3 regions of the Allofournierella sp. CML151 genome follow, and region 2 is predicted to be linked to each of the others. Evidence: predicted binding sites of a transcription regulator. Region 2 holds the regulator's gene; each other region holds the start of a gene.
What was found. The regulator Rex, encoded in region 2, represses fermentation and respiration genes when NADH is low (regulators of the CRP and FNR family bind a similar motif). The targets are predictions, from matches to a motif close to ATTGTTAANNNNTTAACAAT.
Positions count from the first base shown of each region.

Region 1: a site for Rex is predicted at 1,888-1,907, ahead of adhE (bifunctional acetaldehyde-CoA/alcohol dehydrogenase). Genes of this name have one in related genera too.
Region 3: a site for Rex is predicted at 972-991, ahead of fucO (lactaldehyde reductase). Genes of this name have one in related genera too.

Region 1 is NZ_JAPNNW010000001.1:330,106-335,854, forward strand. Features, by position in the region: partial or broken gene PH256_RS01620 (uracil-xanthine permease family protein) at 1-667, opposite strand, end outside; gene PH256_RS01625 (DUF975 family protein) at 942-1,682, opposite strand; gene adhE (bifunctional acetaldehyde-CoA/alcohol dehydrogenase) at 1,993-4,614, shown strand; tRNA gene PH256_RS01635 (tRNA-Pro) at 4,830-4,906, shown strand; gene PH256_RS01640 (hypothetical protein) at 5,305-5,749, opposite strand, start outside.
Region 2 is NZ_JAPNNW010000002.1:59,894-65,642, reverse strand. Features, by position in the region: gene PH256_RS01990 (nucleoid-associated protein) at 1-721, shown strand, start outside; gene PH256_RS01985 (thymidine kinase) at 787-1,401, opposite strand; gene PH256_RS01980 (redox-sensing transcriptional repressor Rex) at 1,513-2,151, opposite strand; gene PH256_RS01975 (ClpP family protease) at 2,437-3,186, shown strand; gene PH256_RS01970 (DNA translocase FtsK) at 3,320-5,749, shown strand, end outside.
Region 3 is NZ_JAPNNW010000001.1:5-2,536, forward strand. Features, by position in the region: partial or broken gene PH256_RS00005 (hypothetical protein) at 1-301, shown strand, start outside; gene PH256_RS00010 (TetR/AcrR family transcriptional regulator C-terminal domain-containing protein) at 330-890, shown strand; gene fucO (lactaldehyde reductase) at 1,067-2,215, shown strand; gene PH256_RS00020 (sigma-70 family RNA polymerase sigma factor) at 2,281-2,532, opposite strand, start outside.

The DNA.
Region 1 (5,749 bases), on a different contig from region 2:
ACAGGCCCATGGCCTTGGGGTTCAGGGGAATGCCGAACCAGTCGGCCTGCATTACGTCGGAAAAGTTCACCGCACCGGTGACCAGAGCTACCACATAAGAGACGAGCACGCCCAGCAGAATGGGAAGAATTTTGATCATGCCCTTGCCCCAGATGTTGCATACAATTACAGTGCCCAGTGCCACAAAAGCCAGCAGCCAGTTGCTCTGGCAGTTGGTGATGGCGGAAGGGGCCAGAATCAGGCCGATGGCGATAATGATGGGGCCGGTAACCACAGGGGGAAACAGCTTCATGATGCGACGGATGCCGAATACCGAAATCAGCAGGCTGAACACCACATACACCAGACCGCTCAGCGCTACACCCGCACAGGCGTAGGGCAGCATTTCGGTGTTGGGAATGGTCTGCTGGCCGCTTTCATCCACCAGCATGGGCGCGACGATGGCAAAACCGCCCAGATAAGCAAACGAGGAGCCCAGAAAAGCGGGAACCTTGCCGCCGGTGATCAGATGAAACAGCAGAGTGCCCAGACCGGCACACAGCAGAGTGGTGGAAACGCTCAGACCGGTAATCAGGGGTACAAGCACGGTTGCGCCAAACATGGCGAACATATGCTGCAGGCCAAGAACCAGTACGCGAGGTTTGCCCAGCGAAGTTGCATCATAGATGCCCTGAGAATAGTCGGTGGATGGCGGTGTGTTTTTTTGTTTCCTTGCTCATAGAAGAAAAACCTCCTCATTTTTATACAGACGTTCCGCACCGTGCCGTACATAGTCAACTTATCCTATCAAAAACAGGACCTTGATGCAGGGCCGCTTTTGAAAAAAACCAGAGCAAAAAACTGGCAGATTAACCAAAAAGATGGGCTTTGCCCCGGTTAGTCATAACCGCAGGCAAAGCCCATCGTTAAACAATTGATTTTATTGATTGAAATGGAACCGGTCAATACTGTGCAAATCCGCTCAGCTCGTCCGGGCCGGTGATGCCGGTATCCATGGCCTTACTGCGGGCCGCGGCATACAGCTCTGCGTAGGTGGCCTGGGCATAGGGATTTACAAAAATCCCGCCGATCAGGATGATCGCGCCCAGCAGATACCAGCCGATGAAGGACAGATCCAGCACGAAGATGTCCATCTTCTCGCCGTCAGTCATGGCAATGCTCAGCTCTTTGGCACGGTCAAAGCTCATGTAGGGGTTTTCTGCCAGTAGATAGGGGATATAATAATATTGATATTCCTTATATATACCGGGAATTACGCACAGCAGACTCCACAAAAAGATGAACAGATTCCGCAGGAACATGGTCTTGACCACGTTCAGATAGGCATCCTTGTTGCTGAATACCGAGAACAGGCTACTGAACGGGGGATTGCCGCAGCGGTTTTCCATCATGTAGCGGCACTGTGCCACCTTCATGGGGCTGCCTACGAAGATTCCCCAGGCCAAACACAGCAGGATGACTGCGATCATAACGATCCAGAGGATAGAAAAAATAAGAGACCAGTAGGGATCGTAATCCAAACTATTCAGATCCAGAAGCTGGGTCGGCAGATTGATGTTAACCGTACTGCTGGAACCTGCACCCAACAGGCCACAAACCAAACAGGCCACAAATACCCGCCAATAGCTGCCGCGCAGCACATTACGCGCGTTGCTTTTTAAAAGTTTACGGGACCAATACATAAAATCGCCTCCTCAAAGGTTGCTGTTTGTTGTATCATTATAGCATGAAGTGTCTTTTCTGCCTAGGAGCTATGAAAAAGAAAGGAGGACGGAAAGCGGCCATAGCCCGGGCGGTAAAAATCGTTTCCCAAAAGCAGAAAGCGAGGTGTTGTATAGTTTGACAAAAACATTGTTACCGTTCTAACAATGTTTGGGAAACTGGTGCATTGTTATTCAATTAACAATATGATATTATGTTGTCAGTGGGGCAGAGCGGAACGCCAACGCCCCGGTTGTTTTGAATCAATCGTTTGAAAGGATGGCAGAACCAATGGCAGAACAGAAGAAAGCTAAGGTTGAAACCGTAGAGAACGACAAGTCCGAAGTTCAGGTAATGATCGACGGTCTGGTCGAAAAGGCCCAGAAGGCTCTTCAGGAGTTTTTGAGCTATGATCAGGAGACCATCGACCACATCGTTCACGAGATGGCTCTGGCCGGCCTGGACAAGCACCAGGAACTGGCACGCATGGCTGTGGAAGAGACCGGCCGTGGCGTGTATGAAGATAAAGTTATCAAGAACATGTTTGCCACCGAGTACATCTGGCACAACATCAAGAAGGAAAAGACCGCTGGCATCCTGGAAGAGAACGACATGGAGGGCTACGTGGAAGTTGCTGAGCCCGTGGGCGTAATCTGCGGTGTTACTCCTACCACCAACCCCACCTCCACCACCCTGTTCAAATGTCTGATCGCGGTTAAGACCCGCAACCCCATCATCTTCGGCTTCCATCCCTCCGCTCAGAAGTGCAGCGCCGAGGCCGCCCGCATCGTTTACGAAGCTGCCGTTAAGGCCGGCGCCCCCGAGAACTGCATCCAGTGGATCGACAAGCCCAGCATTGAGGCTACCGGCGCTCTGATGAATCATCCCGGTGTTGCCACCATTCTGGCCACCGGTGGCCCTGGCATGGTTAAGGCTGCTTACTCCTGCGGCAAGCCCGCTCTGGGCGTTGGCGCCGGCAACGTGCCCTGCTTCATCGAGAAGACTGCAGACCTGCATCGCGCCTGCACCGACCTGATGATGTCCAAGACCTTCGACAACGGCATGATCTGTGCTTCCGAGCAGGCTGTTATCGTTGCCAAGGAGCTGACCAAGGACTTCGAGGAGTACATGAAGAAGAACAACTGCTACTTCCTGAATCCCGAAGAAGTTGAGAAGCTGACCAAGTACATGTTCCCAGACCCCAACAAGGGCGTGTTCGCTCCCGTTGTTGGTAAGTCCGCTAACTGGATCGCTGAGCAGGCTGGTCTGAAGGTTCCCGAGAAGACCAAGATCCTGATCGCTCCTCTGCCCGAACCCTCCGAGCAGTACCCCCTGAGCAAGGAGAAGCTGAGCCCCGTTCTGGCCTACTTCGTAGCCAAGGACAACGAGCAGGGCTTCGCTTACGCCAACAAGATGCTGGAGCTGGGCGGCCTGGGCCATTCTGCTGTTATCCACACCGGCGACATGAAGGTTGCCGACGAGTACGGCATCGCAATGCGCGTTGGTCGTATCATCGTGAACAGCCCCTCTTCTCAGGGTGCTATCGGTGATATCTACAACACCAATACTCCTTCTCTGACCCTGGGCTGCGGCAGCTACGGTAAGAACTCCGTGAGCCAGAACGTTACCACCGTCAACCTGGTCAACAAAAAGCGCATCGCGAAACGGAGAGTTAATATGCAGTGGTTCAAGGTTCCCCCGAAGATCTATTTCGAGGAAGATTCCATCCAGTACCTGGAGAAGATGGAGGGCATCAGCCGCGCCTTCATCGTAACCGACCCCGTGATGGTTCAGCTGGGCAATGTGGACAAGATCCTGCATTACCTGCGTAAGCGTGAGCAGTACTGCCACAGCGAGATCTACTCCGACGTTGAGAGCGATCCCAGCGTAGAGTGCATCATGCGCGGCGTGGAGGCCATGCGTGCCTTCAATCCCGACGTGATCATCGCCATCGGCGGTGGTAGCGCCATCGACGCTGCCAAGGGTATGTGGCTGTTCTACGAGCATCCCGAAACCAGCTTCGACGGTCTGCGTCAGCGCTTCCTGGATATCCGTAAGCGCGCCTTCAAGTTCCCCAAGCTGGGCGCCAAGACCAAGCTGGTCGCTATCCCCACCACTTCCGGTACCGGTTCTGAGGTTACCAGCTTCTCCGTTATCACCGATAAGAAGAATGGCAACATCAAGTATCCTCTGGCCGACTACGCTCTGACTCCCGACGTGGCCATCATCGATCCTCAGTTCACCCGCAGCATGCCCAAGAGCATCGTTGCCGACACTGGTCTGGACGTTCTGACCCACGCCATCGAGGCTTACGTTTCCGTTATGGCCAGCGACTACACCGATGGTCTGGCTCTGCAGGCCACCGAGATGGTATTCCACTACCTGAAGGCTTCCTACAATGGTGACAACCTGGCCCGCGAGAAGATGCACAACGCTTCCTGCATCGCCGGTATGGCCTTCACCAACGCCTTCCTGGGTCTGAACCACTCCATGGCTCATAAGCTGGGCGGTGAGTTCCACATCCCCCATGGTCGTGCTAACGCCATCCTGCTGCCCTACGTGATCGCCTACAATGCGACCCGTCCCACCAAGTTTGCTGCGTTCCCCAAGTACAAGGAGTACATCGCCGACGAGCGTTACGCTAAGCTGGCTTGGCGCTGCGGCCTGTGCAACGTGGGCACCGAGACTCAGACCGCTGTGAACAGCCTGATCGAGGCCGTTCGCAAGCTGATGAAGGAGACTGATCGTCCCATGACCATCCGCGATTGCGGCATCTCTGAGGAAGAGTTCCTGGCCAAGGTGGACGAGCTGTCCTACAAGGCTTTCGAGGACCAGTGCACCACCGCTAACCCGGTGTACCCCCTGGTCAGCGAGATCAAGGAGCTGTACCTGAAGGCTTACTACGGCAACTAATCGATCGCATAAACACAAAAAGAGGCAGCCGCAAGGCTGCCTCTTTTTGAATGCTCCGGCAAAGCGGCGATCGGATTCAGGCCCACAACAGGGGAGAAAAGAGAAAAATCGAACGCGTTAAATTTTTTTGAAAATTCTTTGAAAAAAGAGTTGACATCTGTCGAGGGATGCGCTATAATAAACAACGTCGCCGGTGAGAACACCGGGCCAAACGTCCGGGTGTAGCGCAGTTTGGTAGCGCGCTTGAATGGGGTTCAAGAGGCCGTGAGTTCGACTCTCGCCACTCGGACCAAAGCCATCAGCTGAAAAGCTGGTGGCTTTTTTGTTTTTGTAATGCGGGTTTGCGAGTGTGATTATGCTAGGATGGGAAAGGTGAGACATTTCCTTGGAAGAACCATGTTTGCCCAGCATAATGAACGCATAAATGAACAGATCCCTGAGCGAACATATAGGACGGATAAATTCTATAGCAATCCGCCGAATAGCGGGCCGAGGGCAACCGGAAATGTGAATCGAACGATGTCGTCGAACGGACAGGGGGAAGCAAGGTAGGATCTCGAAAGAAAGAGCAAGTAGCCACCTTCGTTTTTGCAGGGGCAGGAAAAAGAACTGTAGGCCGCATGAGATCATCTCATGCGGCCTACAGTTCTATAAAATATGCTTTTCAGGGTATAGATATCTAAGTGGAACTCACTTGATATCCTGCTGCTTCAAAATTTTCAGGCCAAAGAAAACAGACAGAATAAAATATCCACACAGAACAATGAAGCACGGCAGGAACGATGACAAGTCATTCGATGCCGCATAGGTAGACGGCATATGTGTAGAGGTTTTGATAAAATCAAGGTCGATCTGAATTTTAAAAACTCTTAATGCCATTTCCAAAATTTGCGGAATATTCGGAATGATCAGGGCAGAAATAAAGCCTGCAATTGTATTTCTGGTATAGATGGTCGTCGTGGCAGCAAAGCTGATGTACACCAATACAAAAAGAGCACGTGCGATTATAGAAAGGGCATAATAAGCAGGATACGAAACTGTTCCCATTCCATATTTGCTGAATGCGAGAACCCCTGCAATCATGCCGTTGACCAGCATTGTCAATAAATAGGCAGCAGATACCGTCAAAACAATC
Region 2 (5,749 bases):
TCCGGCCATTCCCAACGCGGACCTGATTGTGGTCTACTGCTCCATCAATGGGCACGAGAGCATCGCCATCCTGAAGATGAACTACAAGGCGGCCTACGCCCACTATTACCAGCAGGTGGAGGGTCAGCATTACAATGCTCTCATCAAGCAGCGCACTCTGCTGCCCGCCGCCGGCTCCAAGCCGGATGAGTCGGTGATCGTGGATATGACCGATGGCTCCATCAAGCTGGTGGAGAAAAAGTACGAGGTGGATGGGGCGAAGATTTTCTATCTGTCCGAGCGCATCCTGCGCAGTACCCAGGCCCAGCCCGAGCGTGCCAAGCTGCAGACGGTGCAGACCGCCGCAGCGCAGGCAGTGCGCCAGAGCTATGAGGACAACCAGAAAAGCGACAGCGAGATTGCGGCGATCCTCTGTGAGGAGGCGGTGGCCGGTGACGGCAGCCTGGAGGTGCAGCGGGTGAAGGAGCGGCTGGAGGAGCAGTTTCCTCTGGCAGTGGAGTCCTTTACCCAGGAGCTGGAGGAGGCAAATCTGCCCCTGGAGGAAACGGTGTCGGTGCCTCCCGCCCGTATCAAGCGGATGGAATACCAGTCCATCAAGACCGAGAGCGGCATCGAGATGAAGATCCCCACCAGCCTGCTGCGGGGTGATAACGATTATGTGGAGTTCGTCAACGAGCCGGACGGCACCATTTCGCTGCTGGTCAAGGGCGTTGTGCTGTAAATTGCGGTAAAAAGAAAAACTCCCGAAAGCCATACCGGTTTTCGGGAGTTTTTTTTCTTATGAGATTAAACAGTGATGCGGGGATGGCGGCGGTAAAAATCGTCCCGTGCCTTGAAATAGCACTGGGCACACAGGCTCACGTATTCCACATCGCCGCCCTGGTCAATGACCACCTGGTCGCCCTCGAAGACGAATTCGCCATTTACCTTGCGGCCGTTGCAGGTGGCTTTGCGGCCACAGAAGCAGATGGTTTTCATCTCTTCCACCGCATGGGCCAGCTCCAGTAAGCGGGTGGAGCCGGGGAAGCCCTTCAGGGAAAAATCCGTGCGCAGGCCGTAGGCGATCACCGGGATGTTCAGCTCCACAGTGATGCGCAGCAGCTGCTCCACCTGCTCCGGAGTGAAGAACTGGCTCTCGTCGGTGAGGATGCAGGCCGGGGCGGGCGCGCGGGTCAACAGATCCCGCACCAGCTCAAGAATATCCAGCTTGGGGGTTACGGCGATATCCACCAGCCGGGTCACTCCCAGGCGGCTGACCAGCTTGTCGCCGCCCTTGGTGTCCACGCTGGGCTTCATCACCAGCACCCGCATGCCGCGTTCCTCGTAATTATAGGCCACCTGCATCAGGGCGGTGCTTTTGCCGCTGTTCATGGCGCCGTAGCGAAAATACAATTTTGCCATAGTGTTGCACAAACCTCTTCATACAGCGAAGGAGCGAAGGGCCGCCCGTTCGCCAAAAGTCAGCCCGGCTGCGTAAGCACGCAGCCGGGCTGCTGTTTTGTTTTATGGGATTCAGTCGTTCCGCAGCCGGTAGCCCAGGCTCATCAGGCTGTCGCCCAGATGGGCATTCTCCACCGTCACGTTGGGATAGGGAATGGACAGATCGTAGTGGCTGAAGTTCCAGAAGCCGCGGATACCCAGATCCACCAGCCGGCCGGAAATCTCCTTCGCACCCTCACGGGGCAGGCAAAGCACCGCCACCTGGGGCTTGTGAGCCGCACAGAAGGACTCCAGCTCATCAATGTGGTGGATGGGGATACCGTCCAGATCCTGGCCCACCAGCTCCTGCTGCACATCAAACACAGCCAGCAGGTGGTAGCCGTTGGTATCGGTAGTCAGAAAGCGGGAAACCGCCCGGCCAAGACGGCCTGCACCCACCAGAATGGTGGGCAGCTTTTCGCCCTCGCCGAACAGCAACCGGCCGATCTCGTGCAGCAGCACATCCACATTATAGCCGATTCCCTGCTGGCCGAAACCGCCGAAGCAGTTGAAATCCTGACGCACCTGGCTGGCAGTGGTGCCCATCATGCGGGCCAACTCGCTGGAAGAGACCTTTACCACGCCGTTCTGCTGCATCTGGCTGATATAGCGGTAATATTTGGGCAGCCGCTTGATCACCGGCAGAGAGACCTTTCCCTGAGAATGATTCATGTTATCATCACCGTCTTTTGAATTGATTTGAGGCAACGGGCGGGCCACAGGCCTGCCCCGTGCCGCAGAGGAGCAAAAGGCGCGACTGGGCCCTTTGCGGAAATATCCATACTTTATAATACTGGATTCAGAAAGCCTTGTCAAACCAATTGGAGGCTCGAGGCCATCTGTGCGGGCATAAAGACAAAAAATTCGTGCAAACTGATAGAAAAAACAAAAGGCAACCCCGCACAATTCAGCAGCGAATGCCCCGGACGGTGTTGCAGAAAAGGAGCGAAGCGATCAATGCCGAACAACGATACCCCGAAACCCACCGACGCCCAGGTGGAACAGGAAAAGCTGGAACAGGATTTTATGATGGACACCGGCTCAGTGATCCGCACCAAGGGCCGCCATGCTATCCACTGCCTCACAGTAATCGGCTTGATTGAGGGCCATGTGAGCGCCGGGCAGGAGCAGAAGGTGACCCGCTACGAGCATGTGATCCCCCAGCTGGTGGCCATTGAAGAGGACCCGGAGATCGAGGGCCTGTTGGTGATTTTGAATACGGTGGGCGGCGATGTGGAGGCAGGCCTTGCCCTGGCCGAGCTGATCAGCGGGGTGACCAAGCCCAGTGCGGCGCTGGTGCTGGGCGGCGGACATTCCATCGGCATTCCGCTGGCGGTCAGTGCAAAACGGAGCTTTATCGTGCCCACTGCCACCATGACCATTCACCCGGTGCGCCATTCCGGGCTGGTGCTGGGCGTACCCCAGACCATGCGCTACTTTGAACAAATGCAGGAGCGCATCACCGGCTTTGTGAAGAACCATTCCCACATCAGCGAAGCGCGCTTTCTGGAGCTGATGATGCACACCGGCGAACTGGTGATGGATGTGGGCACCGTGCTGGGCGGCGAGCAGGCGGTGGCCGAGGGCTTGATCGACGAGCTGGGCGGCCTGGGCGACGCACTGAACTACCTGTACCGCCAGATCGAACAAAACCGAACCGGCGCGAAGAACGGCGCAAGTCAGGAGAGGGGAGAAAGTGTCCGATAAATTGGGTTTTAAAACCTATGGTTTTATGTTACAATAGATAAGTTCCGAAAATTTTCCCGCGCCAGGTGCGCGGCGCCCCTGGTTTGAATGGAAACCGGGGGCCGGAAATACATAAACGAGGGAAAGAAAGCGTATGGCACAAAAGAAGAAACCCGCCGCGAGAAGCGGCGCGAAAACCACCCGCTCCCGCTCGCGGCGCAGCCAGCCGGATGTGGCCCAGAGCTGGAGTATTTTGCTGTTCTGCCTGGGCGTTGTGCTTATCGCCATGGCTTTGGTGGCCGGTCAGTCGGTCTGGGCCATGCTGCGGGGCGTTTTGTTCGGCGTGTTCGGCGTGTGTACCTATCTGCTGGGGCCGGTATTGCTTTATATTGCGGTGCTGGTGGCGCTGGGGCGGCCCATCTGGGCCCGCTGCGCCAAGTCCCTGCTTCTGATGATGCTCATCTGCGGCACGGCGGTGGTATTCTCCAAAATCGACCTGGTGGGCCTGGGCTTCGGCGAGGCAACCGCAGCGCTGTATGCCAACGGCCAGGGTATGCTGGGCGGCGGCCTTTTGGGCGGCATCATCGGCGGCACTCTGCTGGCGCTGTGTGGGCATCCGGCGGCAAACATCCTGCTGGTCATTATGCTCATTGCCATGGTCATGTGGTACATGGGCGTGACTCCGGGCGATCTGTGGCAGATTGCAGAGGACTACCTGGGTGACTGGCGGGCTGACCGGGATGCTGCTCGCGAGCAGCGTGAAGCCTGGGAGGAAGAGCAGCTGCGCCGGGAGCCCGAGCGCCGCGCCGCCGCCCAGGAGCGAGCTGCCGCCCGCCAGCAGAAACAGGAGGCCTTTGCCCAACGGTTCCGGCGCAAGCCCCAGGTGGACATTGATCTGGGGCCGGACCCGGTGGTTACCACCGAGACCGATCCCCAGCCGGAGGAGCCTCTGGTGGGTCCCGGCGGCACCTTTGGCATGTTTCCTCCCCTGGACCGGTCCGAGCCGGAGGAGCACAGCGAATTCGAAACCGAAATTCCCATGGACGAGCCCCAGCAGGACCCAGATGTGGGCTTCGAGCCCTATCCCAGCAGCAGCCCGGACTATGCCTGGGAGATGCGGTTTGACGAAGCACCGGAGCCCTCCGATGCGGACGAGCCGCCCTTCCAGCTGGATCAGCCGATTCCGCTGGAGCCGGAGCAGCCTGCTGCAAGCGTCACCGAGTTGGACAGCCTGATTCACAAGGCCATGGAGCCCAGCCAGACCATGGGCAACTCCTATGGCGAGCCGCTGCGCCCGCTGAATCCGGCGGCCGCCCCGGCGGAAACCGCTCTGGCACAGCCTGCGGAGCAGCCCGCTGCCTACCGCTACCCGCCGCTGGACCTGTTCCAGGTGATGGAGTCGGCGGAGGACCCGGGCGTGGAGGCGGAGCTGAAAAAGAACGCCGAGCTGCTGGTGAGTACGCTGGAAAGCTTCGGCGTGAAGACCCGCGTGCTGGACATCTGCCGCGGCCCCTCGGTTACCCGGTACGAGCTGCAGCCCCTGGCAGGCGTGAAGATCAGCCGGATCACCGGTCTGGCCGACGATATCGCCCTGAACCTGGCGGCAGCCGGTGTACGCATTGAAGCCCCCATCCCCGGCAAGCCTGCCGTGGGCGTGGAGGTGCCCAACCGGAAATCCAGCCCGGTGGGCATCCGTGGAATCTTTGAATCTCAGGCCTACACCCGCAGCGCCTCGCCCCTGACCCTTGCTCTGGGCAAGGATATTGCGGGCAACGCCCAGGTGGCCGACCTGTGCAAGATGCCCCACCTGCTGATCGCCGGTTCCACCGGCAGCGGTAAGTCAGTGTGTGTGAACAGCATTATCATCAGCTTTTTGTACCGCTCCAGCCCCGAGGACGTGAAGCTCATCCTCATCGACCCTAAGGTGGTGGAGCTGGCGGAGTACAACGGCATTCCCCACCTGCTGATGCCGGTGGTCATCGAGCCCCGCAAGGCGGCAGGCGCGCTGGGCAGCGCCGTGGCCGAGATGGAGCGCCGCTACCATCTGTTCGCCGAGAACAACGTGCGTGACATCAAGAGCTTTAACCGGCTGGCGGCTGAGACCGAGGGCCTGGAAAAGCTGCCCTACATCGCCATTATCATCGACGAGCTGGCCGACCTGATGATGGTGGCCGGCAAAGAGGTGGAGGATTACATCTGCCGCATTGCCCAGAAGGCACGTGCCGCGGGCATGCACCTGATTGTGGCCACCCAGCGTCCCAGCGTGGATGTCATCACCGGCCTGATCAAGGCCAACATCCCCAGCCGGATTGCCTTCGCGGTGTCCAGCCAGGTGGACAGCCGCACCATCCTGGACGCGGGCGGCGCAGAGAAGCTGCTGGGCATGGGCGATATGCTGTTCATGCCGGTGGGCGCTTCCAAACCCCTGCGCATCCAGGGCACCTACGTGAAGGACGAGGAGATCAGCGCCGTGCTGGACTTCATCAAGAAGGACAACACCTCCCAGTACGACGAGAAGATGATCGAGGAGATGGAGAAGCACGCGGTACCGGAGAAGGCCTCCGGCGGCGACGGCGACGACGAG
Region 3 (2,532 bases), on a different contig from region 2:
GTGCAAACGCCCCTGTGCGTTAATAGCCGCAAGAACCAGAGGGATGCAGCAAAGCAAAAGCGAGCATACGATCAAAACAGCGCGATGTGCCGCGGGCAAAAGCCCGTGGTGCAGCGCACAACAATTTCCGGGCTCGGAATGGTCGCTGGTTCGATTTGTATTGGCTTTTGTGTTTCGCGTATCGAGTAATCGGTACGCTCTTTCTTTTTGCAAAGGGGCAACGACCGTGATGGACGCAAAAGCTGCGCTGGCGGCAAATATCGTGACTTTGCGCCAGGTTTGTGATAAAGTAAAAGGGTAGAACGATTTATCAAAAGGAGGCGCCCGCCATGGAATCCGCGCTGAAAACTAAATACAAACTGGCCAATGCCCTGAAAGAGCTGGTGGGCCGCGAGCCTCTGGATAAAATCACCGTCAAACAGATTGTGGAGGGGTGCGGCGTGAGCCGTCAGACCTTTTACCGCTGCTTTCTGGACAAGTATGATCTGGTCAACTGGTATTTTGAACGGTTGGTGGAGCAGTCCTTCAAAGAAATGGGCGTGAGCCTTACCCTGCGGGAAGGGCTGCTTAACAAGTTCCGGTTCATCAAAGCAGAACAGAGCTTTTTTGCCTGTGCTTTCGGCAGTCACGACGCCAACTCGCTGATGGCATACGACTATGAATATATTCACCGCTTTTACAGCGAGATCATCACCCGCAAGACCGGTGCGCCTCTCACCGAGGATGTGGCTTTCTTGCTGGAGATGTATTGCCGTGCTTCCATTCAGATGACCGCCAGCTGGGCGGTAAGCGGCATGAAGCGCAGTCCAGAGCAGATGGTGGAGCTGCTCATCGAGGCGATGCCTCAGCGGTTGGAGCTTCTGCTGCGGGACCTTCATCCGGAGGCATGAGCCGTCCCTTTCCGGCCTTTTTGATAAAATTATGAAATGTGACACTGGGATTCATGTGTAACTTGTAAAAGGGAAAATCACGTTGTTATAATAATAACAGTGAAACGCTTCCCGCCGGATTGCAGCGAGAGAAGCGTCCGGGTTTATTTTCATAATAAAAAAGGAGAGGTTTACCCATGGCTAACCGCATTGTTCTGAACACCATTTCCTATCATGGCAAGGGCGCCATCGAGAACATCGTTCCCGAGCTGACCGCCCGTGGCTACAAGAAGGCTTTTGTTTGCTCTGACCCCGATCTGGTCAAGTTCGGTGTGACCAAGAAGGTCACCGATCTGCTGGACGCTGCCGGCTTCGCTTACGAAGTGTACAGCGAGATCAAGCCCAACCCCACCATCGAGAACGTACAGCATGGCGTTGAGGCATTCAAGGCTTCCGGCGCAGACTGCATCGTGACCATCGGCGGCGGCTCTTCCATGGACACCGCCAAGGCCATCGGCATCATCATCAACAACCCCGAGTTCGCCGACGTGCGCAGCCTGGAGGGTGTTGCTCCCACCAAGAAGCATGCCGTGTTCACCATCGCTGTACCCACCACCGCCGGTACCGCTGCTGAGGTTACCATCAACTACGTGATCACCGACGTGGAGAAGAAGCGCAAGTTTGTCTGCGTGGACACCAACGACATCCCCGAGGTTGCTGTGGTTGACCCCGATATGATGAGCAGCATGCCCAAGGGCCTGACCGCTGCCACCGGTATGGACGCTCTGACCCATGCCATCGAGGGCTACATCACCAAGGGCGCTTGGGAGATGACCGACATGTTCCACCTGAAGGCCATCGAGCTGATCTCCAAGCACCTGCGCGGCGCTGTGGCGAACACTCCCGAAGGCCGTGAGGGCATGGCTCTGGCACAGTACATCGCCGGTCAGGGCTTCTCCAACGTGGGCCTGGGCATCGTTCACAGCATGGCTCACAGCCTGGGTGCTGTTTACGACACTCCCCACGGTGTTGCCAACGCCATCCTGCTGCCCACCGTGATGGAGTACAATGCTCCCGCTACCGGTGAGAAGTACCGCGATATCGCCAAGGCCATGGGCGTGGAAGGCACCGAGAACATGACCCGCGACGAGTACATCAAGGCCGCTGTGGACGCCGTGAAGAAGCTGAGCGCTGATGTTGGCATTCCCGCTGACCTGAAGGAGATCGTGAAGGAAGAGGACGTACAGTTCCTGTCTGAGTCCGCTTACGCCGATGCCTGCCGTCCCGGCAACCCCCGCGACACCAGCGTGGAGGAGATCGCTGCTCTGTACCGCAGCCTGCTGTAATCAGCCAATAGAGTTTGATTTTGCGCGCCCCGAGCCCAGGCTCGGGGCGCACTTTTTTGATTGAATCAGCGGGTCGGCTCCAGCTGTGCCCGCAGCTCCTGTACTGCCGCTTTCTCGATGCGAGAGACATAGCTCCGGCTGATGCCCAGCAGCTGAGCCACCTGCTGCTGGGTCAGCGGAGGCTGGCCGCTCAGGCCGTAGCGCAGCAAAATCACCTGGCGCTCCCGGCCGGTGAGCTGCTGTACCAGCGTGCGCAGTCGGCTGGATTCCTCCCGGCACTCGCAGTCCTCGTCCAGCAGAAAGTCGTCTGGTACCAC